Regions from separate parts of the Chryseobacterium sp. HNCC26DJ238 genome, predicted to be linked through region 1. Evidence: riboswitches for the same ligand, from Rfam matches in the RefSeq annotation. Region 1 holds a riboswitch; each other region holds the start of a gene.

Region 1 (10,236 bases):
TCTCATCAATTTTAAAAACTCTGAAACATGACCAGGCATGTACGGGAGGATTGACATCGCTTAAATTCCATTCGTATGCCGGCATTTGTCCGTTCGGATGCATGTACCATTCTTTCGTAAGAAGAAGAAGTTGGTTTTTGGCAAAATCACCGTCGATGATTGCGTAAGGAACACAATGGAATGCCAGATCCCATGTAGCATACCAGGGATATTCCCACTTATCAGGCATTGAAATAATATCTTTATTATGAAGATGATCCCATTCAGTATTTCTTACATAATTATTAAAATCTCTAGGGGCTTCAAGATTAGGATCGCCTTTCAGCCATTTACCTACATTATAGTGATAAAACTGTTTGTTCCAGAGAAGTCCTGCAAAGGCCTGACGCTGTACATTTCTTTCATCCTCGTTGCAGACATCCTGCTGGATTTCTTCGTAAAATTCATTGGCTTCAGAAATTCTGGTATTAAAAAGAGTTTCAAAATCATGAAATGCATCATCCATTTCATGAGGTGCCAGTCTGAATTCAAATACTTCACACTGTCCCGCTTTCACCTCTGCTTCAACAACAAATGAAGCTTTCGAACCTCTTTTATCGGGATTTACAGTATTTTTCTGATGAACAATATAATCATTAATTCCGTCCTTGTAATAACTGTTTTCAACTTCCGGACTTCCGTAAAGTTTAGGATTATTGGTTTCATTGTCACAAAATACCCTTTGAGCATCCTTTCTTTTAGAATAAAACTTTTTTAACGGAACGCTGTCATGATTGATATTGATACATCCATCATGAGAATCTTCCAACTGCCCCATATATTCATTATATCCCCACTTCCAGTTGTTTCTGTACCAGCCTGTAGGTATTACAACGATGGGAGCATCCTGATTACTTCGGTTACAGACAGTCACCCTAACTAAAATATCATCTATATTACTTTTGCAGTATTCAATGAAAATATCAAAATACTCATCATTATCAAAAATACCTGTATCGATGATTTCATATTCAGGATCCTTCTTGCTCCGTCTGCCATTTTCTGACACCAGATCTTCATACGGAAATTGATTAATAGGATATTTGTAAACCAGCTTCATATAGCTGTGTGTCGGCGTATTGTCCAGATAATAGAAGATTTCTTTGATATCTTCCCCGTGATTTCCCTGAGGGTTGCTCAATCCGAAAAAACGTTCTTTGACTCTTTCATCATTCTTATTCCAGAATGAAAGTGCGAAACAAAACAGCTGCTTGGTATCAGAAATTCCGGCAATACCTTCTTCTGCCCAGCGATAGGCGTAGCTTTCGGCATTGTTATGATTTGCAAAACGCCAGGCATCACCATTTGTGCTATAGTCTTCACGTACATTTCCCCACTGCCTGTTACTTACATACGGACCCCAATTCAGCCAGTTTTTATCTTTTAGTCTCTGTTTTTCAACACTCATATAACATCATTTTCATAGCTAAGGTAGATTTTTTAGCAAAAAGAAACAATTTTTTTCAGCTTAATAATTCTTAACATGCTGCTAAAATGCTTCTGATGAAAGAAATTTTGACGGAAAATATTTTTTTTAATATTTAAGAGAAATGTTATATATTTGCATCACTCGTTCATTTACATATTGAAAATGTTATCAAGAAAGGTTGAGGGATAGACCCTGTGAAGCCTTAGCAACCCTTTGTGCAAACAAAGAAGGTGCTACGTTCTACCAAAAATTTTATTTTGGACAGATAACTTACTGAAGTTCTTTCAGCCATTCCTTTATGGCATTTTCAAGTTTATTTTAATAATATAAAATTGAAAACAGAACTGCTACATATTAATTTTTTGTATAAAACCGATTCTCAAAAAGAATATCAGATCCCATTAAGCTATCAGCTTTTTGGGAAAGAACTGTTTACAGCACCTTTAATTTTAGTAAATCATGCTTTAACCGGAAACTCTAATGTTACAGGAGAAAAAGGATGGTGGAAACAGCTGATCGGTGAAAATCAGGTTATTGATACAACTCAATATACAGTGCTGTGTTTCAATATTCCAGGAAACGGATATGATGATTTTTTTATTGAACAGTATTCAGACTTTACTCCTTCAGATATCGCCAATATATTTCTGAAAGGTCTTGAAAATTTGAATATCAAAAATATAAATGCTATTATAGGCGGTTCACTGGGAGGAGCGATCGGTTGGGAAATGCTGTCTAAAAATCCCGGTTTAGCAGAGCTTTTTATTCCAATAGCCTGTGATTCTAAAACACACGATTGGTTGCACGCCCAATGTCTTGTTCAGCAATTTTTGCTTAGTGGAAATGAAGAACCACTAAAGAAAGCAAGAATTCATGCAATGCTGTGCTATAGGACCCCACAGTCTTTAAATGACCGGTTTAAAAATAAATTCAATCAGGAAAAGCAGCAGCTGGAATCCGAAGAATGGCTGAACTATCACGGAAATGTTCTTGCGGAACGGTTTAATTTAAAATCATATCAACTGATGAATCATTTGCTTATGAATATCAATACCGATGATAAATCTCTAAATAAGATCAAAGCACGAATGCACATGATCTCTGTAGATACAGACTTATTCTTTCCTGCTTCCGAAATACGGATGTGTTTTGAAAAGCTGAAAAGTAAAAAAGAAGACGTTTTCTACCACGAGATCAAATCAATTCATGGGCATGATGCCTTTCTGATGGAATATGAACAGTTAAATTATATCATAAAAAATATTTTATAGAATACAGCTTTACGAATTGTATCCTATAGTAAATTAAATAAATACATAAAACATGAAAAAGATTAATGCAAACGAAATTAAATTTTTTAAAAACAGATCAATCATTAAATTTGAAGGAGCAGATTTTCTGGGTGAAATAGGGATCGACGGACGTGTTTTTAAAGCACTGACTTTAGCGAGGATCAGTGTGGGAGTGATTTCTCAGCAGGCAGTTGAAAACGGTCTTTCAATACTTGTACACGAAGATGATTCTGAAAAAGCAGTGACCTGTCTGATTGAAGAATTTGCAGACGAAAGAAAATCCGGTAAAGTTTCACAGATTTACAGCATCAACAATGTTTCTGTCATCGGTTTTATAGCCGATGATTTGAATAAAATACTTACAGAGTTAGCAAGAAACAATGTTTTTCCTTTGATCCTAAACCAAAATTCAAGTGAGAAGAGAATCAATATTGTTGTTACTTCTTCTCAGGATGAGAAAACTAAAAATATTATAGAGTCCGAAATTTTTAAAAAACCTAAAACGGTGCACCTGGCCATTATCGGGCATGGAAATGTAGGGAAAACCCTAATTGAACAGGTTTTGCATTCTTCGGAAGAAATAAAAAGAAGGAAAAATATACACCTGAAAGTGGTGGCAGTTGCCAACTCCAGAAAAATAGCTTTCAATAAAAAAGGATTTGACAGCCAATGGAGTGATGAGGTTTTTGCATCTGAAAAATCTTCAAGTGTTGACGAATTAATTAATTTCTCAAAAGAAAACCAACTTGAAAACCTGATCGTCGTAGATAACACAGCAAGTGCAGATTTTGTAAAAAACTATCAGGCTCTTGCGGAAAATGGCTTTGATCTGGTTTCATCGAATAAAATTTTCAATACGCTTCCTATAGAGGAATATCGGAAATTAAGATATATATTGAATAAAAGTAATAAACGTTATCTGTATGAAACTAATGTGGGGGCTGGATTGCCTCTAATTGACACCATCAAGCTTTTACACTTGTCAGGAGAAAATATTACCAGGATCAAAGGGGTTTTTTCAGGAACATTGAGCTATGTTTTCAATAACTTTTCCTTGAGGAATGATAAGTTTTCGGTTATTGTTAATGAAGCTTTGGAAAAAGGTTTTACGGAACCTGATCCGAGAGAGGATTTGTCAGGAAACGATGTGGCCAGAAAACTGTTGATTTTAGCAAGAGAATTAGACTTAATTAATGAGTTTAATGATATTAATATTCAAAATTTAGTTCCCGAATCCCTGCTTTCTGTTTCTAAACAGGAATTCCTTTCACGATTGGAAGAATTGGATGATAAGTATGATAAAATTAAGAGAGATCAGCAGCCCGATCACGTATTAAGATACGTAGGTGATTTGCATGGTGACTTACAGAAAGAAAAAGGTGAACTTGATGTAAAATTGATTTCAGTACCCGCAACTTCTGCTTTAGGACAGTTAAAAGGTTCAGATTCAATTTTTGAAATTTATACCGAAAGCTACGAAGAAAATCCAATTGTTATTATGGGAGCGGGAGCCGGAGCTAAAGTTACGGCAAGAGGAGTTTTCGGAGATATTTTAAGGTTAAGTGAAACTAAATAAAGAAGAGATTAATGTAACAGTATAACAATCTTACAGTTTAACAATGAGAGTTTCGGGTATTTCCTTAAAACTGAATTGTTACCCTGGCAGATTGATAAATTTAAATTTTTATGGAAAATTTTGAAACCCTCGCAATAAGAACTCAGACTGAAAGAACTCAGTTTGATGAGCATTCTACTCCGCTGTATCTGACCTCAAGTTTTATTTTTGAAGATGCTGAAGACATGAGGGCGAGTTTTGCAGAAGAAAAAAGCAAAAATCTGTACAGCAGGTTTTCAAACCCTAATGTCACAGAATTTACTGATAAAATAGCACTAATGGAAGGTGCTGAAGCCGGTTATGCTTTTGCAACGGGTATGGCAGCAATTTATTCAACTTTTGCTGCGCTTCTCAATGCGGGTGATCATATTGTAAGCTGTCAGTCAGTTTTCGGTTCTACTCATACATTGTTCACAAAATATTTTCCAAAATGGAATATCGAAACTACTTATTTTAAAGCAGAAGATTCTGAAAATGTAGAAAATTATATTCAGCCCAATACAAAGATTTTATATCTGGAAACACCTACAAACCCGGCAATCGAGATTTTAGATCTGGAATTTTTTGGAAAGATTGCCCAAAAGCATAATCTGATTTTCATTGTTGACAACTGTTTTGCTACACCATATCTGCAACAACCAATTAGGTATGGTGCTGATATTGTTGTGCATTCAGCTACGAAATTGATTGATGGTCAGGGAAGGGTTTTAGGCGGGGTAGCTGTCGGAAAAGAAGATCTGATCAGGGAAATTTATCTTTTCGCAAGAAATACGGGCCCTGCTATGTCGCCGTTTAATGCCTGGGTACTGTCAAAAAGTTTGGAAACTTTGGCAATCCGTGTTGAAAGACATTGTGAAAATGCATTAAAAGTTGCAGAATTTCTTGAAAGTCATCCGAACGTAGATTTGGTAAAATATCCGTTTTTAAAATCTCATCCAAATTATGAAATTGCAAAGAAGCAAATGAAATTGGGAGGAAATGTCGTTGCTTTTGAAATTAAGGGCGGTATTGATGGCGGTAGGAATTTTTTAGATAAAATAAAAATGTGCTCACTTTCTGCCAATCTGGGAGATACGAGAACAATTGTAACACATCCTGCATCAACAACGCATTCTAAACTGTCTGATGAAGAAAGGAATGAGGTGGGAATTACCGCGGGATTGGTCCGTTGTTCCGTAGGCCTGGAAAATGTGGATGATATCATTGCTGACTTGAAACAAGCTTTAGGTTGATATTATCATTCTAAGCAGAGATTTGTTTCAGGAGCAACAGAGAAAGTCTTCAAAACAAACTTCTACCCGCTGTCCGCTATATCTTTTTTATTTTGAGAAAACAAAAAAGGATGCCGCTTCCATCGGGGCTATGTTGAAGATTTGTACTTCAATTCATGAATGAAAATGATTTGGAAAACTTAAAGATTTTCAGATCAAAGTCGCAATGGGACGATTTTATAAAGTATAGGATGCAATCCTGTTAAAATAGGTCATAATAAATAAAATGAAAAATTCAGAACAACTATATAAAGTATTACAAGAACGCATTCTCATTCTCGACGGAGCTATGGGAACCATGCTTCAGAGATATAAATTTCAGGAAGTAGATTACCGTGGCGAGCGTTTCAAAGATTGGGAGCATCCGGTACAGGGGAATAATGATCTTCTTTCGCTTACGCAGCCTGAGGCTATCGAAGAAGTTCACAGAAAATACCTTGAAGCCGGAGCAGATATTCTGGAAACCAATACATTTTCCGGAACAACCATCGCAATGGCAGATTATCACATGGAAGGTTTGGTTTATGAGCTCAACTATGAATCAGCAAAAATTGCCAGAAAAGTCTGTGATGAATTCACTGCCAAAAATCCTGATAAACCAAGATTTGTTGCGGGTTCTATTGGACCAACTAACAGAACGGCAAGCTTAAGTCCGGATGTGAATGATCCGGGATATCGGGCAATTACCTTTGACGAATTGAGAACTGCCTACAAGCAGCAGTCTGAAGCTTTGCTTGATGGAGGCTCAGATATCCTTTTGGTTGAAACCATTTTTGACACCCTCAATGCAAAAGCAGCCCTGTTTGCGATTGACGAAATTCAGGAAGAAAGAGGAATAGAAATCCCGATCATGGTTTCGGGGACAATTACCGATGCTTCAGGAAGAACGTTGAGCGGTCAGACTGCTGAAGCATTTCTTATTTCAATTTCACATTTAAATTTATTAAGTGTAGGATTTAACTGTGCTTTGGGAGCCAGTCAGTTAACGCCATACTTAGAAACTTTAGCACACAATTCAGAATTTTGTGTCTCAGCATATCCCAATGCAGGACTTCCTAATGCATTCGGTCAGTATGATGAATCTCCGGAACAGATGGCTGGTCAGATCAAGGAATACGTAGAAAAAGGATTGATTAATATTATCGGAGGATGCTGCGGAACAACTCCTGAGCATATAAAAGCAATTGCTGATCTGGTAGATAAATACGAGCCAAGGAAATTTAATGTATCAGTATAATAATTTTAATAATGTAACAATTGATGTTATTATTATGAAATCAAAAAAACGAATTGTTGCCTGTTACGTCGATACATTACTAAATTAAATTATGAAATATTTAAGATTATCAGGCCTTGAGCCTTTGATTATAACCCCGGAAAGTAATTTCATCAATGTTGGTGAAAGAACCAATGTGGCCGGGTCTAAAAAATTTTTAAGGCTAATTAAAGAAGAAAAATTTTCCGAAGCTTTGGATATTGCGAGGGATCAGGTAGATGGGGGAGCTCAGATTCTTGATGTTAATTTTGATGACGGACTGATCGATGGTAAAGCCTCGATGATTAAATTCCTTAACCTTATCGGTTCTGAACCTGACATTTCCAAGATTCCCATCATGGTTGATTCTTCAAAATGGGAAATTCTGGAAGCTGGTCTGCAGGTTGTTCAGGGGAAATGCGTGGTAAACTCGATCAGTTTAAAAGAAGGAAAAGAAGAGTTTGTAAAACATGCAAAAGCAATTAAAAGATATGGTGCAGCCGTTATTGTTATGGCTTTTGATGAGGTCGGACAGGCTGATAATTATGAGCGAAGACTGGAGATTACAAAACGGTCCTATGATATTCTGGTTAATGAGGTAAAGTTTCCCGCAGAAGATATTATTTTTGATTTAAATATATTTCCGGTTGCTACCGGGATGGATGAACACCGCAGAAATGCAATTGATTTTATTGAAGCAACCAGATGGGTGAGACAGAATCTTCCTTATGCTTCTGTAAGTGGCGGCGTTTCTAACGTCTCTTTCTCTTTCCGTGGAAATGATACTGTGCGTGAAGCCATGCATTCAGTTTTTCTTTACCACGCCATCCAGGCAGGAATGAATATCGGAATTGTAAATCCTGCAATGCTGGAGGTCTATGATCAGATCAATAAAGAACTTTTAGAGCTTGTAGAAGATGTTATTCTTGATAAAAGAGAAGATGCTACAGAGCGTTTATTAGATTATTCTGAAAGAAACAAATCGGTTAAAAAAGAAAAAGTTGAAGAATTAGAATGGCGTACGTATCCTCTGCAGGAGAGAATTACACATTCTCTGGTCAAAGGAATTGACCGTTTCATCGAAGAAGATGTCGAGGAAGCCAGATTGCAATCTGAAAGACCGCTTCATGTAATTGAAGTCAATCTGATGACAGGGATGGGAGTTGTCGGAGATTTATTTGGTGCCGGAAAAATGTTTCTTCCGCAGGTAGTAAAATCTGCGCGTGTCATGAAAAGAGCTGTTGCCTATCTGCAGCCATTTATCGAAGCTGAAAAAGATGTGGCTCAGAAACCTAACGGAAAAATATTAATGGCTACTGTAAAAGGAGACGTTCATGATATCGGAAAAAATATTGTAAGTGTAGTTTTGGGTTGTAATAATTATGAAATTGTCGATTTGGGAGTAATGGTTCCTGCAGAGAAAATTATTCAGGCCGCAATTGATCATAATGTAGATGTTATTGGCCTAAGTGGATTGATTACGCCTAGTTTAGATGAAATGGTGTATATCGCATCTGAACTCGAACGCCAAAATCTTAATTTTCCACTGCTGATCGGTGGTGCTACGACTTCAAAAGCGCATACTGCAGTCAAGATCGACTTAAAATATAAAAATGCAGTGGTTCACGTTAATGACGCTTCAAGAGCGGTAAATGTTGTAAGTTCTTTGCTTGGTGACAGAAATAAAGAATACGTTGATGATCTGAAAAGCGATTATTCAGATTTTCGTGAGAAGTTTTTGAACAGACAAATTGATAAGGATTACGTTTCGCTTGAACAGGCGAGAGCGGATAAATTTAAAATCGATTGGGACAACGAAGAGATTTTTACCCCAAACCAATTGGGGATTCAGGTTTTTGAAAATCAGGATTTAGAAGAGTTGATTCCTTTCATCGACTGGTCTCCATTTTTCAGAAGCTGGGATCTGCACGGTAAATATCCTAACATTCTTCAAGACGAAGTTGTAGGTGAACAGGCCAGAGAATTATTTGAAGACGGAAAGAAAATTTTAAAAAAAATTATTGATGAAAAGCTGTTAGTGGCAAAAGCAATATTTGGAATTTTTAAAGCCAATGCTAACGAAACCGATGATATCTTAATTTATGATGAAGATGATCAGGAAAAGGTTAAGTTTTTAACTCTGAGACAACAGGTTCAGAAATCAAAAGGCAAAGATTATATCGCATTAAGTGATTTTATTGCTCCAAAAAGTCTTGGAAAAACTGACTATATGGGTGCATTCTGTGTATGTACAGGTTTCGGAACAGATGAATTATCGGATCAGTATGAAAAAGACAACGATGATTACAACGCCATTATGGTAAAAGCAATCGCTGACCGTTTTGCAGAAGCTTATGCGGAATTTTTGCATAAAAAAGTGCGTACAGAATATTGGGGGTATGCGAATCAGGAAAATTTAAGCAATGAAGATCTGATTGCTGAAAAATACAAAGGAATACGTCCTGCTCCCGGTTATCCTGCATGTCCGGACCATTTGGAAAAGCATGCGATTTGGGATCTTTTAAAAGTAGAAGAAAATATAGGTGTTTACCTTACTGAAAGTTTAGCAATGTTTCCTACTGCGGCCGTTTCCGGATATTATTTTGGAAGCCCGCATGCTAAGTATTTCGGTTTGGGAAAAATAACAGAAGAGCAGGTAAAAGAATACTCAGTGAGAAAAGGGATCTCTTTGAGAGAGGCAAAGAAATGGCTTTCACCCAATTTAGCAGACGGAATTTAGGGCTTTTATCTTCCTCAAAAGCGATGAGTCATTCAGAAAAATTAAACTTACTATTTATTAAATGAAAATCACAGACCATATAAAAAATGCCAATGGCAAAACTCTGTTTTCTTTAGAGGTTGTTCCGCCTCAAAAAGGAATAGGGATTGAAGATTTATATACGAATATTGAACCTTTAATGGAATTTAAACCTCCGTTTATTGATGTTACTACTTCAAGAGAAGAGTATATTTATATTGATAAAGGGAATGGTTTGATGGAGCGGAGAATTACAAGAATGCGTCCGGGGACTTTGGGAATCTGTGCAGCGATACAGCATAAATATAATGTAGATACTGTTCCCCATCTGCTTTGTGGTGGTTTTACCAAGGAAGAAACAGAGTACCTTTTGGTAGACTGTATGTATTTGGGGATTGACAATATCATGGCACTTCGCGGTGATGCGATGAAAGGGCATCAGTATTTTGAGCCAACTCCCAACGGTCATGCAAGTGCTATGGACCTTGTGCGTCAGATCAGTGATTTGGGGAGAGGTAAATATCTTCATGATGAACAGGCGTGCGAGGAGCACAACAAATTCTGTATCGGCGTGGCA
Region 2 (10,236 bases), on a different contig from region 1:
CGGAGACAAAATCATGATTCCATATAACAACTTAAAAATTTACCTATGAAACTTAAATATCTATTGATCACCGCATTATTTTCCTCAGTAACCTTTGCACAGACTCAGAAAGACAGCATTAAACAAATTGAACAGGTTGATATTCTTATTAAGAAAAAATTGCTTGAGAGAAAAGCAGACCGGCTGATTTTCAATGTCGATGCATCCATTGCTTCTCAAGGTATGGATGCAGGTGAAACGCTTGCAAATGTACCCATGCTTAAAGTGGATGAGAATCTCGGCACAATTGCTATTACAGGAAAAAGCACCGTGAACGTGATGATCAACGGAAGAATGCTCAATCTGTCAGGAACTGCACTTCTCAACTATCTTAAATCGATCCGCTCAGAAAATATTTCTAAAATTGAAGTGATTACCACTCCACCTGCAAAATACGAAGCGCAGGGAAACAGTGGACTGATCAACATCATTCTGAAAAAAAATCCAAACCTTGGTTTCAGCGGAAACATTAATACCGGATTATCACAAAGAACCTACCTCAACGGAAGTACAAACGGAACATTAAATTATCAAACCGAAAGATTAAGCCTGAGCCTGAAGACAAGCTATATAGAAGGCGCAAAGCAAGCCGATGAAAGATATACGATTTTAGGGGTGTCTCAAAATTACAGCAGGTCTATCCGAAAAGATATGTGGCAGGACTTCACTCCTAATCTGAGTGCCTCCTATAAAATCAGTAAAAATTCGGAAATCGGGATGGACTATATTTTCGGCAGTCAACATTCAGGGATGGATATTGTCAATATAACAAAAAACATCAATTCTGAACTTGAAGAAAAAAACCTGATCACCAACACGTTCCACAGAGAGAAATCACCGACCCATACATTCAGTACTTATTATGATCTGAAATTGGATTCTCTCGGGAAAAAACTGAGTATCGCAGGGAATTTTTATCAGAATAATAATACCACCGAAGTTAATTTTAATACATTGACGCTTCCTGATAATTCTGTTCAGAATGTAAAGACCTTTTCAAAAATCAAACCTCAGATTTTTTCTGTGCAGGCTGATCTGGAACTTCCTCTTTCATTCGGAACGATTGATACCGGCATGAAGTTTAATCAATTCAGAAATTCTGCTGATCTGAAATATCTGAATCTTGAAAACAGTCAGTACATCATTGATGAGGAAAAAGGCAGTGTATTCAATTATAAAGAGAATAATTTTGCCGCTTATGCAAGTTTTTCCAAAAGCTTTGGAGAGCATTGGGATGCCAAGGCCGGACTGCGTTACGAGAATACGTTTGTCAACAGCTCGGTGAATGATCTCCGTTACGGACAGTGGTTTCCGTCAGCGTATATTGCCTATAAAGAAGACAAAAATGTGTTTAATCTATCCTATTCCAGAAGAATTAACCGTCCAAGCATGAGCAATCTTAATCCATTCAGATGGTATGAGAACCCTTATTCTTATTCAACCGGAAATCCGCTGCTGACTCCGTCATACATGAATAATTATGAGCTGGGATACACTTACAACAATAAATTTTCGGCAAGTGCGTATTATCTAAGACTCACAAATGCTTTCGGACAGGTTGCTTCATTAGACGGACTTTCTCAAAACAGCGATTATAAAAATTATTATAACAATGATTCTTACGGAATGAATGCTTCCTACACCAATACCTTCTTCAAATTCTGGGAAGCCAATATAACAGCCAATGCATCTTATCAGACTTCGGAAGTATTTGACATCAATGCAGAAACTTCAAAAGGATATTCATTCAGCTACTCTGTCAACAATACTTTTACCCTGAACAAAAACAAAACACTTGTCTTTTTTCTGAACTACAGCCACAGTCTGCCGTACAGAAATGTTAATACTTATTTTTATGCTTACCCCGAACTTACTTCAGGGCTAAAAGTCTCCCTGATGGAAAAACAACTGCAGATCAATGCAACGGTAACCAACATTTTTGCCCAGAGATACCGTGGCGAGATGTACTTTAAAGACAGTAAGCAGTTAATGAACAATTACTGGGACGGAAGAAGCTTCCGCCTGAGTTTCAATTACACATTTGGCAATAAAAAAATCAATAAGAAAAATATCAGTTTCGAAGAAAAAGAAAGAGTACAGTAAACATTTTACGCTCTTCTTTCAATAAGCAAAAAACAGAGACCGAATCTCTGTTTTTTGTTTTTGTCACCTATCTAAAATTTAAATTCAACCCGGGCAAACAGAAAACGACCTCCGATACCGTATTGGGAAACCTGTCTGGAATACACAAACTGATTATCAGCGGTTAAAGAGTCGATATTGGGACTTTTGGAAGGCAGTATATTGAAAATATTGTTGCTTCCTACCGTTGCCGAAACATTTTTTGTGAAAGCATACCCTACAGACAGATCAGTCACGACCCGGTTGTTGAGCACAAAATGTTCCCTGCTTTCGGTAATTCCGTCAAAGTTGGCGTCCAATACATCAGCGTCTGTCACCTTCCCGAAATATGTATTTCTCAGGGAAACCGTCAATGCAGAAAACCTCGCCGTATTGGATAACGTTGTTTTTATTCTCGGTACCGCTTCCTCAAAATAAACCCTGTTAGGTTCAGAGAAATAATTATCAATCTGGCTTATCAGTTTAGGAGAAGCATGAATCTCACCCACCCTCCTGGTCTGATTCAGATTAAAACCCAGATTATTTTCCAATGACACTCTTTCTGAAATTCTTGAATTCTGCGAAAGCGTAATATCCAACCCTTTGGTCTCTGAATCTACAGCATTAGCAAAGAAATTGGCGGCACTTGCTCTTGCAAGATCAAAAGCTCCTTGCAGAACTGCCTGATCAGATCCGGGTGAGAAACTTCCGTCCGGACGGTAAAATAAATCAGTCAGTACTACCCTGTCCTTAATTTTTATGAGGTAAGCATCTGCCGTAAATACAAGATTCAATGCCGGAATCTTCCAGGTAATTCCGGTACTGTAAGACTGTGAAGTTTCCTGTTTCAGTTTTGGAATCCCCAGGGCCTCCGCTGCTTCAGAATTATTTCTGAAAGTACCCACCTGCGTCGTATTTCCCTGTTGAATCAGCGTGGATGTAGAACTGTAATTAATCTGTGCCAGTGAAGGCGCCCTGAATCCGGTGGAAACAGCTCCTCTCCAGTTAAAGTTCTTTGCCAGCCTTACATTGGTTGCCAATTTATAATTAAAGGTCGAACCAAAATCTGAATAATTTTCATAGCGTACAGCTCCTTCTACCAACCATCCGTCAGCAGGTTCTATTTCTACATCCGCATACGCTGCAATACTGTTTCTGTTTCCTGAAACCGCATTATCAGGACTGAATCCCGGAAACACCTGAGATCCTGCAGGTCTGATGGTTCCAAAAAAATCAGTGGACTGTTCGTTCTGAGGCGTTGCTGCAGTCACTACACGTCCAAAAATATCATACGAGACATAAGAGTTTTCATCCCCGGCATTCACTTTATAGTTTTCATACCTGTATTCTCCACCAAAAGCGACATTCAAACCATGAAGTACATCGTATTTTTTTGATAAATCCAGATTTAGGGTATTCTGTAAAAATTCTGACCCTCCTGCTTTGAAGGTTCTCGGTGAGTTGTCTCCGAGACTTGCATTGAATGTATTGACTACCCCGAAATTAAACATATTTTTCCCGAATGTATTACTCAGGTCTACATTCCAGTCGTTCCATTTCCCTCTGATTCCTCCGGCCAAAGAATAGTCATTGACATTGGCCTCAATCTGGGGCAGGTATCCGTTGGGGGTAATGCCATTGATATTCCGCTCTGAATTAGGAAGACGGTAAAATCCACCGGAATTCCCTAAACGGTAGCTGTAGCCTCCAAAGGAATATACTTTCCAGTTCTCATTAACCGGAATTTCAGAATTAAAAAACAGCTGTGCAGACTGGAGTTTCGACTGCCCTGCCCTCAGGCTGAAATCTTTTCTTTCCAGTCCCCTGTAATTAAGTTCCTGATCCGTAAAATCCTGTCCTAAAAGCCCCTGCAGTCCTGATATACTGTTGGTTCCGGATATCTGGTTTTTAAAATCCTGAGAAAAATAATCAACCTGCGAAGCATATTGCTTTACGGTATTAATAATCTGCTGCCCGTTAGGCGTATTGGTGATGTTTTTATATAATCCGTCTATATTCACACCATCCTGCAAAGCTCTGTAACTGATCGCATTATAGGCATTAAAGATAGGTCCCTGCCTAACTCCTGCCCTGGAATAAGGATCGCGGTACTGCACAGATCCGGTTACATTAACGAAACCATTCTTTCCAATTTTAGCTCCATAATTCAGATCAGCTGAAATCGCCTGTCCGTCTATACCACCGGAAAAATTATTGGTGACCGATGATGCATTTCCTCCCAAAAATATCTGTCCTGACAATCCCAATCTTCTTTTAAGTCCGAGATTGATAACTCCTGCAATAGCATCAGAGCCATATTGAGCAGATGCTCCGTCTCTCAACACTTCAATTTTCTCCAGAGCAAATGCCGGAATTGCATTAAGATCTGTCCCTACTGATCCTCTTCCGGGAGTAAGCGTAACATTAATCAGGGAAGACTGATACCTTCTTTTCCCATTCAGTAAAACCAGAACCTGATCGGGCCCTAACCCTCTCAACTGAGCGGGATCAACAAAATCTGTCCCGTCATTCACCGTATGGGAAGTTGATGAAAATGAAGGAACAATATAATTAAGTGCCTGGCTTATATTATTAACAGGACTTTGTCTTAAAACTTTTGAAATATTAATATAATCTACGGGAACCGGAGTATCCGTTAAAGATCTGCCTGAACCTCTGGATCCGAGAAGAACGACTTCATCAATTTTCCGGGACTGCAGAGAATCTGTCTGTGCATAGTAGAATGTCGAAATAAGGGTAGCTGAAGTAAGGATACTTCTGTGTGTAAAATTACGCATGTGTTTTTATTTTTAATTGATTTATATATGTAACGTTACCTTTTTATTACTTTTTCAGGCAACAGAAATGTACCCCTGCTTTTCAGGGATATCTTAAGAAGAAAAAGGTAAATAATAAGTTTTGAGAACTTAAGAAAATTAAGAACAGCAACACATACACATGACTTTATGACATGAAGATTTATCAGAGTAGCAAAGACCAGCTTTGTTATTCATAAGATAAAAAGTCAAATTCATAGTTGCGTAGAAATCCGTGTTCTTAAACATTTATTGTAAAATTTAATAAAAATTCAGATGGGGAGAAAATAGAATAAACATTTTTTCCGAAACTGAGCCGGCTTATCTATTTCAGCACCTTGCTTGTTTTGCAGGTTGCTATCCCATCAATGAGATTCTTGATAATTATTCTGCAAATATATAAATAATTTATAAATAAAATATTCAAAAAAAGGAATTTTTTCAATTTCACAGTAACAAACCTTTCATTTCAGCGTCTAACTAATCAGTAATAAACTATATGAAAAAATCTGTAACTATACTATCTGTCATTGCGTCAATATATTCTTTTGCTCAGGAAAAACCAAATCCTCAAATCAAGGAAAAGCAGATAGAAGGCGTTGTAATGACTAAAACTAAAAAAGCAGTTGAGCAAAAAGCCGACCGGACTATTTTTGATTTTTCTGAACAGAGTCATTTAAACAATGGCAATGTTTTGGAAGGGATCAAAAAACTCCCGGGACTTGTTTCCACTGATATTGCGGGAATGATGTATCAGGGCAAAATCCTGGACGTTTACCTGAATGGTCGTCCACTCAATATTTCGAGCAATGAACTCAATTCTTTTCTTGAAGGTATGCCTGCCAACTCGGTGGAAAAAATAGAAGTGATCACTCAGCCGGGTGCAGAATTCCCTGCGACCTCAGGAGGTGCAATTATGAATATTATTACCAATAAAAATGCTAATAAATATCTAACGGCAACCTATTCAGGAAACTACAATTTTTCAAATGAAGATAAACTGAGAAGCAGAACAAGCCACTCACTGAACCTGAATGCAAGAAACAAGTTATTCGGGTGGCAGTTGAGTGTGGGACAAAATTACCGTGAAAGTATGCTTAATTCTAATCAGGATAACCTGATGCTCAGCAATACAGACCGCATCGGCCGCGGATATTTTGCAAAATCCGGATTAACATTTGATCTGGGGGAAGACCGCTTGCTTCTGAATTACGATGTTTATCATAACAGAAATTCTAACTATACAGGGAGTAATGGTTTGGCAGACATTTTAGTCAGCGAGGATCCTGATACTTACAGAGAAGTATCTTTTAATGCTTTTGATGCTGCTCTGACAAATAATCTAAGACAGGAAGCTGTAGCAACCTATCAGGTACGTTTTGGCGATAAACTTAAAAAATTAGACTTTCAGTTTGGTTATACAAAATCTGATAGTAAATTTGGGCAGAACAATATTTTCAGAAGAGGAATTTTCACCGACAGCAACGTAAATGAGCCTTATAATTTTACAGCCGGCAATGTTTTGAGCAACAGTTCAGATATGCGCATTGCTAATTTCAAGGTTGACTATTCGCAGCCTTTAAAAATACTGGATGATGGAAAAGTAAGCTTTGGAGGGCTTTATGAAAAACAGAATTTTGATACAGAGAGTAAAGGCCTGACCAATCTTGAATATCAGCGGCAGACCGCTTCTACGTATCTTGAGTTTCAGGCAAAACTGAAGAAATTTGATTTTATTGCAGGTGCGAGAGCAGAAAACTATGATATTTCAGGAATCACCAGAAGAGACAGTGCCAATACCATACTTGAAAGAAACCTGATTCCTTTTAATAAGTTTAAAATTTTCCCTAACGCAAGTGTACAGTATAATCTGATGAATCAGGTGCATGCGGTGGCAAACTATAACAAGAAAATCAATCTGCCAAGTATTTCTGCACTCAACCCTAACAACAATACATTCCAGGGACCTAATACTCAGGTAACCGGAAACCCATTTCTCCAGCCGACCATTTTTGACAATTATGAAGTGAAAATATCAGCTTTTGATTATGCTTTCATCGGATACAGCGTAAGCAATGCCAAAAATCAGGTTGCACAGATCATCAGAAGAGAAGGAAAAAACATCTTTAATGAGCAGGTGAATATCTCGAATATGAAAATTCATAATTTTAATGTGGGACTTCCTGTTCCTTTTATGATTTTTTCTAAACCCTTGAGTGAAATCATGAAGTTTGATTTTAATCCTGATAAAATTAACTTCATGTATCTGTATGCCGGTTATCAGAAACATGACATTGACAATTTAAAAAACAACGGATTCTGGATTTTTAATTTAATGACCCAGATTCTTCTTCCAAAAGACATCAAATTAACTGCAAATTACAGTTATCTGACCCCACGGGCAGGATATTTTTATTTCACAGCAGAGAAACCATTCAACAACTCAGTTGATATTACGTTAACCAAAAAATTCATGGATAACCGCCTGACGGTTTCCGTTTTCGGAAATGATATTTTAAATGGACAGGTGATGCAGATCAGAACCAACAATCCTTCGGGAGGAGAAAGCCTTTTCATCAGAACAAAGTATGACAGCAGAAATTTCGGGCTTTCTGTGAATTATAAAATTCCGACTAAAAATAAACTGGCGAAGGAAGATGCCAATATTTTAAACAGTAAAAAAGAAGAAACGGGTGGCGTCATACAGCCGGGACAGTAAAGTAAACAGGTATTTTTAAAAATTAGCTGCTACAATAACGGACTTCGGTCCGTTTTTTTTCGGTCTTATATCTTCAGCACATGTAAATCCATTGATTAATTCTCTTTGTTTCCTGCATGAAAAACTGATCCCCAACCACCGCAAATCTCAGGCAGGAAGTATCCATCAGAGGTATGCAATGACGCCACAGATCCGATCGTCAGATAAATTGTTCGGACATCACATTTAAATATTTTAAACTCCACTGTAAACAGAATCCCAATCCTTCATTACAGGATCGTAGCCTGCTTTTTTAATTATTGTTTTCATTTCCTCCATACTCCTGTCATCACTGGTCTCAAACTGTTCCAGAGATTCTTTGTCAACCGAATAGCCTCCGGGATTGGTTTTTGATCCTGCACTCATGGCCGTTGCCCCCAACGAAATGATATTGTTTCTGAATTTTTCATTTTCCCGGGTAGAAATGGAAATTTCCATGTCTTCGTTCCAGATTCTGTAGGCGCAGATCAGCTGAAGCAGATCTTTATCAGACATCATAAAATTAGGCTCAATAATTCCTTCGGCAGGTCTTAACCTCGGGAATGAAACGGAAAACCTGCTTTTCCAGTATTGTTTCTGAAGATATTCAATATGAAGAGCATTGAAAAAACTGTCAATCCTCCAGTCTTCCAGGCCGAGTAAAACTCCCAATCCCATTTTATGGATTCCCGCATTTCCAATTCTGTCAGGGGTTTCGAGGCGAAAATCAAAATTTGATTTTTTTCCCTTCGGATGGTATTCTTTATACACTTCCTGATGATATGTTTCCTGATACACCAGGACAGCATGTACCCCTGCATCATGAAGAAGCCGGTATTCATCCTCTGATAAGGGCTGAACTTCGATCGAAATATTGGCAAAATGAGGTTTCAGCAAACTGACAGCATTCATAAAATAATCAATTCCGACCTTTTTATGGGCCTCTCCGCTTACCAGCAGGATATGATTGACTCCCATTGATTTCAAAACGGTTGCTTCAATCATCAGTTCGGTATCAGAAAGCGTTTTCCTTTTAATAGAATTATCTAAGCTAAAACCACAGTAGGTACAGATATTCTGGCATTCATTACTCAGATATAACGGAGCATACAACTGAATGGTTTTCCCAAATCTTTTCTGAGTAAGATGCTGTGTGATTTTTGCCATTGATTCTAATTTTTCAGCAGCAGCCGGAGAAAGAAAATTAAGAAAATCTTCTATTGTTTTATTCTTTCGCTGAAGACTGTTTTCTACATCATGCAGCGTTACCTTTTCAAGTTTTTCTTTGACCTCATCCCATTGGTATTTTTCAAAAAAATCTTTAAAACTCATATCCTGAAATTTATTATTCTCTGTTGGCAAAATACTCTTAATGTCAATTTATAAAATTATTCTCAGTCAAACAGAAAAGAGGTTAGCGGACTTGAAGCTTCTGCATACTGTGCCGTTGCGCCCAGGCCTGCTTCAAAAGCCCTTCTTCCGGCAATAACTCCTTCTTTAAATGCCATGGCCATATTTACAGGATTACCTGCAACAGCGATTGCTGTATTTACCAAAACTGCATCAGCACCCATTTCCATTGCTTTTGCTGCATCAGAGGGCGCCCCTATTCCTGCATCTACCACGACAGGAACATTACTCTGACTAATAATGATTTCTAAAAAGTCTATTGTTCTCAATCCTTTATTGGTACCGATCGGAGCTCCTAAAGGCATCACAACGGCTGTCCCGACATCTTCCAGGCGCTTGCATAAAACAGGATCTGCATGGATATAGGGCATAACGATAAAACCTAATTTCGCCAGTTCTTCTGTCGCATACAAAGTTTCAATAGGGTCAGGCAGCAGATATTTAGGATCCGGATGAATTTCAAGTTTTACCCAGTTGGTTTCCAGTGCTTCTCTTGCCAATTGTGCTGCTAAGACAGCCTCTTTGGCAGTTCTTGCTCCGGAAGTATTGGGGAGAAGATGAGATTTTGCCGGTTGAATAGCATGAAGCAAATCATCTTCTGAAGATTTAGAATCGATACGCCTGAGCGCCATGGTTACCATTTCGCTTCCTGAAGCGATAATAGAATCTGTCATTACTGAAAGATTTCCAAATTTTCCTGTTCCTAAAAACAGTCTTGATTCAAAAGTTCTGCCTGCGATAATTAAAGGTTGATTTTTCATAAGTCCTATTTCAAAGTTTATCTGAATCGCTTTTCATTTCAGCGATTTACTGCATTGCAGTTTTAAATTTACTGATCAGGGAATGCTGATGCGTAATCTGACCGGAAACTGCCACTCCGTAAATTCCTGTCTTCCGTAACAGTTCTACATCCTTGAGAACAACTCCCCCAATTGCAAATATTTTTGGAATTTCCAATGATCCTGATTTTAATTCTCCTATCATCTTTTCATATCCTTCAAATCCCAAAACCGGGCTCAGCTGCTCTTTTGTGGAAGTAAATCTCAAAGGTCCCAGACCTATGTAATCACAGGGTTCATTCATCCTTTGAAGAACATCAGAAATGGTATTAGC
Region 3 (10,236 bases), on a different contig from region 1:
AATCATTTGATACCGGTATGATAACAAATGATTTGAAAATGATAAGCTGAAAGAGCATCGGAAAAGTAATTTTGCGAAAAATTTAAATCAATTTAGAATAATTAAAAATAAGGTTTTATCATGTTTAGAAATTTATATTTTACAATAGCGAAAGCAGGATTGGCAATACTCACCCTTTTCGGGAACTTATCTTTTGCTCAGCAGTGGCAGGATGTAGGTTCTGCAGCCATTTCTGCAGGGGGAAGCAGTTTTAATAATCTGGCGATAGATCCACAGGGAAACTATTATGTTTCTTACTATGATCTCTCTGTTACAAAGGGATCAGTACAAAAGTTTAATGGAACTTCCTGGTCCTACGTCGGTGGTAGCGCCGGCATTACAAACAGCTATGCGACTTACAGTTCTTTATCCGTTGCACCTTCGGGGAACAGTATTTATTATACGAATCAGGGAACTGGTCTGGAAGTCAGACAATTTAACGGAACATCATGGACCCAGTTGATAAGTCCTACGACTTCCACAGTAAATTATCAGGCGTCTGCAGTTTCGCCGTCCAATATTCTTTTTACCTATGCCTCACACAACTCAGGGACGGTTCAGCGTTTTATGAACGGAGCATGGGAACAGGTGGGAAACACAGGGTTTTCAAACGGCTCAACATATGCTGAAATGGTCATCGGTTCAAACGGTAAAATTTATACCTGTAACGTTGCAGGCGGGCTTCGGGTTTATGAAAACAGTACCAATGCTACTGCTGCAGACAACTGGATTTTGGTAGGAGGCAGCAATGTAGATGCTGCTTCATCTTCAGAACAGTATAATTCAGATATTGCCATTGATGCCGGTAACAATCTTTATGTTGCTTACGTATCAAACTCTGCAGGAGGACAGAAGTTAAACGTGAAAAAATATGACGGTACAGCATGGTCACAGATGGGTGCTGCCAATTTCTCCGGTGGAAGAGTTCAGCATGTTGCAATTGCTGTTACACCTGCGGGAGAGCCTTATGTAATTGCAAGCCGCTGGGAAAATGATGATATGCTGAAAAATACAGCGTATAAATTTGATACCGCCACTCAGGCATGGGTTACTTTTGGAGGCAGCTTTATCTCCGATGGCCAGGCTACATATAATGATCTGGCAATCGATAAAGTTAACAATTATCTGGTATTGTCATATTCACAGGGAGGTGTAAAAGTAAAACGTATTTCTCTGGGTGGATCATCTTCAGTAACAACCTGCAATAATACAGATCCTGGAAATACTCCGGGAGATACGGGATGCGTAACATTTACCTATAAAGGTCAGCCTGTAACGTATACAACGGTTCGCGGTACAGACGGAAAAATCTGGCTGCAGCAAAACTTGGGAAGCTCTCAGGTAGCAACAGTTCAGGCTGACGCGGATTCTTACGGAGATCTTTTCCAGTGGGGAAGATGGGACGACGGGCATCAGTCGAGAAATTCATCCACTGCAACAGTTCCTTCTGTCAATAATCCGACAGGATTAGCCGGGATCACTTCATTTATCCTTGGATCGGCGCCTTCGTGGTGGTCAACCAATGCCTCCAGTGATCAATGGACAGTTGCCAATGCCTCATCAGTAACTGCAGAAAGAGGTGCAGATCCCTGCAAGGCCATCGGCCAGGGATGGAAGCTTCCCACACAGGCAGAATGGTCTGCTGCAATCGCTGCCGAAAGTATATCAAATCCTGCAACGGCATTTGCCAGTAAACTAAAATTACCGGTTGCCGGTAACCGGAGTTTTCTTGACGGGAGCTTTTCGTACACAGGGCAGAGAGGATATTACTGGAGTTCTGATATCGCCAATTCCGGAGGAAAATATCTGTACATAGGATCAACAATTGCAAATGCAGGTTCAGGCGGACAGAGAGCTCAGGGGCAATCGGTAAGATGTATTAAAGATGTAACGGGACTCGGTACTTCAGATGTTATAAAAGTTACGGCAGGTGTTTATCCAAACCCCACCAATGGACTTCTTACGGTAAAAGTGGATTCAGAAATTGAAAAGATCAATGTGACCAATATAATCGGGCAGAGAATCAATGTCACATTCATAAATAATCAAATCAACCTGAACGGATTTCCAAACGGAATTTATATTGTTGAACTGGTTTTTAAAAACGGTCAGAAAATTTCAAAAAAAATTATTAAAAACTGAGAAATATTCATTTAGATATTTAAATTTTATTAAAAGGAAAGCTCATGCATCTGCATGAGCTTATTTTATGATTTGTATTTGTGGAGTCATAAACTTTAAAATTTTAATATATAACTAATTAATTTATTTTATTTTTATTAAAAATATATTAATATGAAAAATTTATATTTGTTTATATGTCTATTGATTACAAGTGTCGTATTTGGGCAGATAACTTATACAATAAATCCAAACCCTTTTAACGAAACAGATCAGATTACATTATCTGTTCCGGGAAACCAGATCGATGAAGCTGCCTGGGGAGTTACCAACAATTCTATTTATATTTGGTCCTGGTCACTGGATTTGAACTATGCTAACAGCCAGGACTGTCCTACCAACGGAAGCTGGAATAATTCTAACGAACTCAATAAGCTTGCTTACAATACTGTAACCGATACCTATTCACTTACATTTACTCCAACAACATTTTATAACAGAACAGGAATCGGGAGATTTGGGTTTTTATTAAAAACCAAGACAGGAAGCAGTCAGACGTCACCTGATATTTTTGTTAATGTAGGGACACTGAACTTAAATTTAACCAATCCTGCAGCCAACAGCCTGACGTCTGTTCCTGCCGGAAATTCTATTGCTGTAACTGCAAATACAAGTGTCAGTGCTACCTTTCAGTTGAAGGCTAATGGAACTGTTGTACATTCAACTTCTACACCCGCAACTTCTTATACCTACAATTATACGGTAACAGCAGATGCCAATATGGAACTGATTGCTACAGATGCCAATTCGGTGACCAAAAGCGCAGGTTTTATTCTGCAGGTTCCCAGAACCGTAATTTCGCAGGCTATCCCTACATGGATCAGGCAGGGAATCAATTACAATCCCGCTGACGCTACTAAAGTCGGACTTGCTTTATATGCTCCGTTTAAAAATTTCGTTCATGTTATTGGCAGCTTTAATAACTGGGCAGTTGACGATACTTATTTAATGAAACGGGACACCACGAACCCGGATCTGTACTGGATAGAGCTGAATGGGATCACTCCGGCACAATTATACACCTTCCAGTACAGAACAAACGATCTAAAAAAGGTTGCCGATCCTTATTCGCCGCAGATTTTATCGTCTTATGATGACCAGTATATTTCAGCATCTACCTATCCGGGATTACCTGCATTTCCTGCAGGGCAGGGCTTTGAAGTTTCTATGTTTAAGACGGGACAGACTCCTTACAATTGGCAGGTGACCAACTTCCAGAGACCCAATAAAGAAGATCTGATTGTTTATGAACTGTTATTGAGAGACTTTACTCAGGAAAAAAACTGGCAGTCCCTGATCAATAAAATCAATTATCTCAAAGGTTTAAAAATCAATGCAGTTGAATTAATGCCTGTGATGGAATTTGAGGGCAATCTTTCCTGGGGATACAATACTTCATTCCATTATGCACTGGATAAGGCATACGGAACTCCTGAAAAATTCAAAGAATTTATAGATATGTGCCATCAAAACGGCATTGCAGTGATTTTGGATGTGGCATTCAACCACGCTACCGGAAGATCTCCTCTGGTAAGGCTGTGGAATGTAGATCCTGACGGAGACGGATACGGAGATGTAGCAGCAAACAATCCTTATTTCAATACCGTTCCGAAGCATTCCTATAATGTTTTTAATGATTTCAACCATTCAAGTGCAGCCACAAAGTATTATGTTGAAAGAAGTCTGCAGCAATGGCTTGGCGAATATAAAATTGACGGATTCCGCTGGGATCTGACAAAAGGATTTACCCAAAACTGTTCAGAATTTGATGAAGCCTGTACCAATGCCTATCAACAGGACAGAGTGGACGTGTTAAAATATTATGCAGACAGACAGTGGGCCCTGGATCCCAATTCTTATATGATTTTTGAGCATCTGGGAACGGATGCGGAAGAACAGCAGTGGGCCAATTACAGAGTAGCGGAAGGAAAAGGGGTACTGCTTTGGAATAATCAGAACGGACCCTATAACCAAAATACAATGGGGTATAAAGAAAACAGCAATTTTGACCGGATGGACCATGAACTCCATGGCTTTAACAAGATGCATGGTGTCGGTTTTGGAGAAAGCCATGATGAAGAAAGGCTGATGTTTAAAAATTTGGTCTATGGTGCTGTAAACGGAACTTATCAGGTGACTAATTTAAATACAGCCTTGGAAAGAATGAAAACTTTCGGAGCAACATTTTTTACGGTTCCCGGTCCTAAAATGATCTGGCAGTTCGGAGAATTAGGATATGAATTCAGCATCAACAGATGTCCGGACGGAACGATTAATAACGGATGCAGAACAGATGAAAAGCCTGTTGCCTTTACATTGGGGTATGATTCCAATACCAACAGAAAAGCGATTTATAATACCTGGGCACAGATTATCAATATCAGAAATGCACATCCGGTTTTTAAATCAAAAACCTACACGGTGGAGTCGAATAATCTGACAAACGATCCTGATGGCCTGATTACGAGAATCTATGTATATGATAATCTTTTAACCGCCGGGATTAAGAATGTTGTGGTGCTGGCCAATTACAATACTTCGGCAAAAAATGTTGTTCCCTATTTCCCTTATACAGGGCAATGGCAGAATTTAATGGATAATACAATTTTAAGTGTGGCTTCTACGACAGCACCTATTACGCTGCAGCCGGGTGAATTCAGGATTTTTGGAAACTATGTGGGTAGTTTGTCAGTAATTGATGAGAATGCGGCCAATAAATTATCACTTCAGATTGCAGATAATCCTGTCAAAGATCCTATGGTAAAATTAATCTATCATAAAGCTAAAAACGGGGAGATCATTATTTATGATATGAACGGCAAAAAAATGGACGTCTTTAAACTTAAAAATGAAAACGGAACTTTAGAGGTAAATGCCCATTACCCTGCCGGAATGTATTTGGTTCATTTAAAATCGGATACCGGTGTTGCTATTCAAAAGATGATTGTTAAATAAAACCAACAGTAAAAGATGTTAAGAAGAGAGATTGCGATAAGCGGTCTCTCTTTTCATTTTCTCAGGCATAAAATTAAGACACTTCTAAACTCTTTTTGATATTATCGAAAATAAGTCTACCTTTGCAATAGACTTATCGAGAAAGGTGGAGGGATTTGGCCCTGTGAAACCTTAGCAACCTGCATATCTCTAATTTGCAAAGGTGCTAATTCCAACCCGAATGGGGGAAGATAACTGATGTCAATATTTTTGTAGTATTCCATTTCTTGACAGTCAATTGACGGATTTTTCCGTAATTATCTATTTAAATTTATAAAGGACAATGAAAAAAATCAGCATTTCTGTATTGATGCTTGGAACAGTGATGTTATCTGCACAGGAAGTGGAAAAAGAAAAACAGATCGAAGATGTGATCATCGTAGGTAACCGGAATGCTAAAAGGACAAAAATTGATACGCCTGTTCCTGTGGATGTGATTAATATTGATAAAATTCAGAAATCTGCACCTCAAACCAATGTTCAGGATCTTTTAAATTATGTCATTCCATCTTTTAATGCAGTGAGGCAGTCTTCTTCTGACGGAACGGAGCATATAGATCCTGTCTCATTAAGGGGAATGGGTCCGGATCAGGTTTTGGTGCTGGTCAATGGAAAAAGAAGACACACGACTTCACTTGTCAACTATCAGAATACAGTGGGAAATGGTTCCGTGGGAACAGATCTGGGAACGATTCCGGTTATTGCTATTGACCGGATTGAAGTTCTCCGCGATGGCGCTGCGGCGCAGTACGGATCTGATGCAATAGCCGGGGTTATCAATATCATCCTTAAAAAAGATATCGGAGCTTCAGCGAGTGCCACGTATGGAATTACAGGTAGAAATGATGGTGAAACCTACCAGGCAGGAGTAAATTACGGCAGTTCTTTAGGAAAGAAGGACAGTTATATTAATTTATCCCTGCAATTGAATCATCGGGGGAAAACCACAAGGACCCAAAATCATGATTTGGATATTTTCGGAGGTAATTTTGCTTATGCTTTTGCAGACGATCCGGAAGCAGCAAGAGCCGCAGATAATGCTGTCATCAGTCAGAGAGGTCTTAGCCGGGATGATTTTAATTTCCAGATCGGAGATGCGCAGATCAGACAGGCACAGTTATTCTTCAATGCAGAATATCCGCTGAACAACAGTTTTAAATTATATACATTCGGGGGATTCAGCATAAAAGAGGGTCAGGGATATGGTTTCAGAAGGCTTCCAAGTGAAACATCTAATGTAGTTTCGTCTCTTTATCCCAATGGTTTTCAGGCTTCTTTAGGCTCTGAGGTCTATGATATCTCCTATGCAGTCGGAACGAAATATAATGCTGATAACTGGTTAATTGATTTGAGCAATACCTTTGGCAGTAACAGTTTTAATTATAATGTCAGTAATACCAATAATGCTTCCCTAGGTATAAATTCGCCAACGGAGTTCTATGCAGGGGCTCACAGCTTCCTTCAGAATACAGTCAATCTGGATGTTGCCAAAAGTTTAAACAATTTTAATATTGCATTTGGTGGAGAATTCAGATTTGAAGAATATCAGATCAGGGCAGGCGATGAGGCATCTTATACTCAATATGATATCAATGGAAATGTTGCAACAGAAGGTTCAGCGGTTTCAGGAGCGGGAGGGTCGCAGTCTTTTATTGGTTTTTCACCTCTGAATGCTTTAAAAAAATCTAGAAACTCAAGTGCTGTATATGCGGATGTATCTTATGATCTGGATAAAAAACTGAACATTGATGCTGCTGCCAGATTTGAAAATTATTCCGATTTTGGAAGTACTTTGAATGGTAAACTGGCAGTGAGATATGAATTTGTCAAAAATTATGCGATACGGGGAGCCGTAGGAACGGGATTCAGAGCGCCTTCTCTGCAGCAGCAGTATTTTAATAATTCGTATGCTGATATTTCTACTTCAGGATCAGGGATTGTAACAAAAGGGATTTTCAGCAACCAAAGTGCCGCTGCAAAAGCCCTCGGATTTGATCAGCTGAAACAGGAAACATCACTCAACGGAAGTGTTGGATTTACTTTAAAACCTGCCAGCAGGCTTTTCATCACTTTGGACGGATATCTTATAAAAGTGAAAGACAGAATTGTGATTACGAGTAATATAACTGATCCGCGACTCACCGAGTATGGTGTTGAGAGCGGAAGGTTTTTTGCCAATGCGGTTGATACACAAACCAAAGGAGTAGATCTGGTGGTGACCTATGACTGGAAATTGGGAGGTGGTAACCTGAACATCAATTTGGCAGGAAATTATACCGAAACAAAAATCACAGATTTTCATTTTCCTCAGAATCTGGGAACTCCTCAGAATGAATTTTTTGGTCCTGATCAGGTAAACATCATCGAAACACTGTCACCTAAAACAAAAGCTACACTGGGATTGAATTACAATATTGGTCAATTTAATTTTTTGGTAAGAAATACTTATTTTGGTCAGGTAATCAGAGACGGGTATCCTTTTGGTGGCATTCAGGAGTTTTCGCCTAAAATTGTTACTGATATCAGTGTGGGATATGATATTACAAAAAATATCAATCTCACTGTGGGTGCCAATAATCTGTTTGATGTATTTCCTGATCTTCAGATCTATGAAAATTCGTATTACGGAGTTTTTAAATATGCTCCTGTGCAGATGGGAACTTTAGGGAGTTACTTTTTCGGAAGAGTAAATTTTACGTTTTAATGAACAAAAATATAAATTACAGAATGATCATAACGGATGTACTAATTGATGATTTTTTAGTCTTAAAGTCTTTATAATGAATGCATCCTCACATCAGGTTGGTTGGAAAACCGCCGTAGCTATTGTTGTTTCAAACATGATTGGAACAGGAATTTTCACAACCCTGGGTTTTCAGCTGGTTGATATCACCAATACCTACAGTATATTTTTACTTTGGGGCATTGGTGGGATTTTAGCTCTGTTTGGCGCATTTTGTTATGCTGAATTAGGTGTATATTTCAAAGGGAATGGTGGAGATTATATTTATCTCAGCAAAACCTATCATCCGGTACTGGGATATCTGGTAAGCTGGATTTCATTAATAATCGGATTCTCAGCACCGGTTGCGTTGGCAGCTCTGGCCATGTCAAAATACCTTTCAGTCTTTGATTTTAACCTCGGGACACCCTTTGCTATTGCTGTTATATTTTTCGTTGCGGTCTTTTTGTCTTTCAGCCTGAAAGCTTCAAGCCGTTTTCATAATTTCTTTACCTTAATCAAGGTCGGTTTTATTGTGCTTCTGATTATTGCAGGTGTACTGCTTTCTGAGCCTGTTGAAATGGGGAACAGTCTCAATTTCAGCAACTCATGGGAAAATGAGATAATGCTTTCGGCATTTGCTACCTCTTTAGTGTTTGTTACCTATTCGTACACAGGCTGGAATTCGGCCTCTTACATAGCCGGTGAAATTAAAGACGTTGAGAAAAACCTGCCTAAATCTCTGATTGCAGGAACTGTGTTTGTGATGTTATGCTACATTCTGATCAACTATATTATGCTGAAGCACGCACCGGTGCATCAGCTGGCAGGAAAAGAAGATGTGATGAGGGAAGTGGCTGATAATCTGCTGGGGATTTCTTTTGGGAAGCTGGTTACAGTTTTTATTGCTTTGCAGCTTGTTGCTACAATCAGCGGTTATTTGTGGGTAGGATCGAGACTTACTCAGGCTTTTGCCAAAGAAAATCATTTATGGAAACTGTTATCCGGTAATAATCAGAAAGGTATTCCTGTTAGAGCTGTTTTCGCTCATGTGGTCATTGCAACCTTAATTATACTGACCGGAAGTTTTAAAGAGATTTTTGTGTACACTGCCTTTATCCTTCAGCTGTTTGCGACCTTGGCTATATCGACTGTATTCTTTCTTAAAAAACATCAGCGGAAAATATTTAAATCTGACTTATTTTATATTTTCCCAACAGTTTTCCTCCTGTTCAGTATATACATTCTGTATTTTACGCTCATCAACAATCCAAAGGAAAGCATGATTGGTTTAGGTATTATAGCCGTAGGACTTATTCTGTATTTTATAGACAAACGACTTACAAAAAACGCATCTTAAATACAATCCAATTCAGTTTTACTAATACGTCGTATCATCGTTTCAACAACAGGAATCGAGATATGAATTTCTGGTAAAATCAGAAATGATACAAACGGATAGCTAATCAAATGGTTATTGAATTTTGAATTAATAATTCTTATCTTTGCATCCACAAAATTTTCAACAATGTCTAAATCATTAATCCCAAAATTAGAAGCGATCAAACAAAGATATAATGAGGTAGCAGACCTTATTATACAGCCGGACGTAATTTCGGATCAGAAAAAATATTCTTCCTTAAACAAAGAATACAGCGATTTAGGAAAAATTGTACATGTCTACAATCAATATAAAGGTGCTTTGGACAATATTGCAGAATCTGAGGAAATCATTGCAGATGGTTCAGACCGGGATCTTGTGGATATGGCTAAAGAAGAAAAAGTAGAGGCCCAGGGAAAACTTCCCGGTTTGGAAGAAGAATTAAAAGTCCTTTTGATTCCTAAAGATCCAACCGATGATAAAAACGTTATTGTAGAGCTCCGTGCCGGAACCGGTGGAGATGAAGCGGCTATTTTTGTTGAAGATGTGTACAGGGCATACGCAATGTATTTTAAGACCAAGGGATGGAAGCATGAAATCACGGATTCAAGTGAAGCAACAAAGGGTTATAAAGAATTAATCATCAAGATAGAAGGTGACGGCGTGTACGGAATTATGAAGTTTGAATCCGGGGTTCACCGGGTACAGAGAGTTCCGGAAACAGAATCTCAGGGTAGAGTACATACCTCTGCCATTACAGTTGCAGTTTTACCCGAAGCTGAAGAAATCGATTTCGAATTAAATCCGGCAGACATCGAGATGCAGACCTCACGTTCCGGTGGAGCGGGAGGACAGAACGTAAACAAGGTAGAAACCAAAGTGCAGTTAACCCACAAACCTTCGGGAATGGTGGTGGTTT

The links. Region 1 has a riboswitch for S-adenosylmethionine ahead of AC2A07_RS09990 (alpha/beta fold hydrolase). Riboswitches for the same ligand answer to the same signal wherever they lie in the genome.
Region 2: it holds a riboswitch for S-adenosylmethionine, as region 1 does, so the genes downstream of both, AC2A07_RS00305 (TonB-dependent receptor plug domain-containing protein) here and AC2A07_RS09990 (alpha/beta fold hydrolase) in region 1, are expected to answer to the same signal.
Region 3: it holds a riboswitch for S-adenosylmethionine, as region 1 does, so the genes downstream of both, AC2A07_RS16325 (TonB-dependent receptor plug domain-containing protein) here and AC2A07_RS09990 (alpha/beta fold hydrolase) in region 1, are expected to answer to the same signal.

The regions. Positions count from the first base shown of each region.
Region 1 is NZ_JBXUGI010000009.1:20,863-31,098, forward strand. It holds gene AC2A07_RS09985 (MGH1-like glycoside hydrolase domain-containing protein) at 1-1,447, opposite strand, end outside; SAM riboswitch class I at 1,631-1,740, shown strand; gene AC2A07_RS09990 (alpha/beta fold hydrolase) at 1,801-2,739, shown strand; gene AC2A07_RS09995 (ACT domain-containing protein) at 2,792-4,336, shown strand; gene AC2A07_RS10000 (O-succinylhomoserine sulfhydrylase) at 4,447-5,607, shown strand; gene AC2A07_RS10005 (homocysteine S-methyltransferase family protein) at 5,873-6,883, shown strand; gene metH (methionine synthase) at 6,975-9,641, shown strand; gene metF (methylenetetrahydrofolate reductase [NAD(P)H]) at 9,703-10,236, shown strand, end outside.
Region 2 is NZ_JBXUGI010000001.1:63,577-73,812, forward strand. It holds gene AC2A07_RS00300 (TonB-dependent receptor domain-containing protein) at 46-2,142, shown strand; gene AC2A07_RS00305 (TonB-dependent receptor plug domain-containing protein) at 2,214-4,958, opposite strand; SAM-I-IV-variant riboswitch at 5,266-5,365, opposite strand; gene AC2A07_RS00310 (outer membrane beta-barrel protein) at 5,476-7,695, shown strand; gene thiH (2-iminoacetate synthase ThiH) at 7,930-9,045, opposite strand; gene AC2A07_RS00320 (thiazole synthase) at 9,108-9,884, opposite strand; gene AC2A07_RS00325 (thiamine phosphate synthase) at 9,931-10,236, opposite strand, start outside.
Region 3 is NZ_JBXUGI010000018.1:43,711-53,946, forward strand. It holds gene AC2A07_RS16315 (T9SS type A sorting domain-containing protein) at 121-2,181, shown strand; gene AC2A07_RS16320 (alpha-amylase family glycosyl hydrolase) at 2,335-5,175, shown strand; SAM riboswitch class I at 5,306-5,412, shown strand; gene AC2A07_RS16325 (TonB-dependent receptor plug domain-containing protein) at 5,498-7,918, shown strand; gene AC2A07_RS16330 (APC family permease) at 7,995-9,296, shown strand; gene prfA (peptide chain release factor 1) at 9,465-10,236, shown strand, end outside.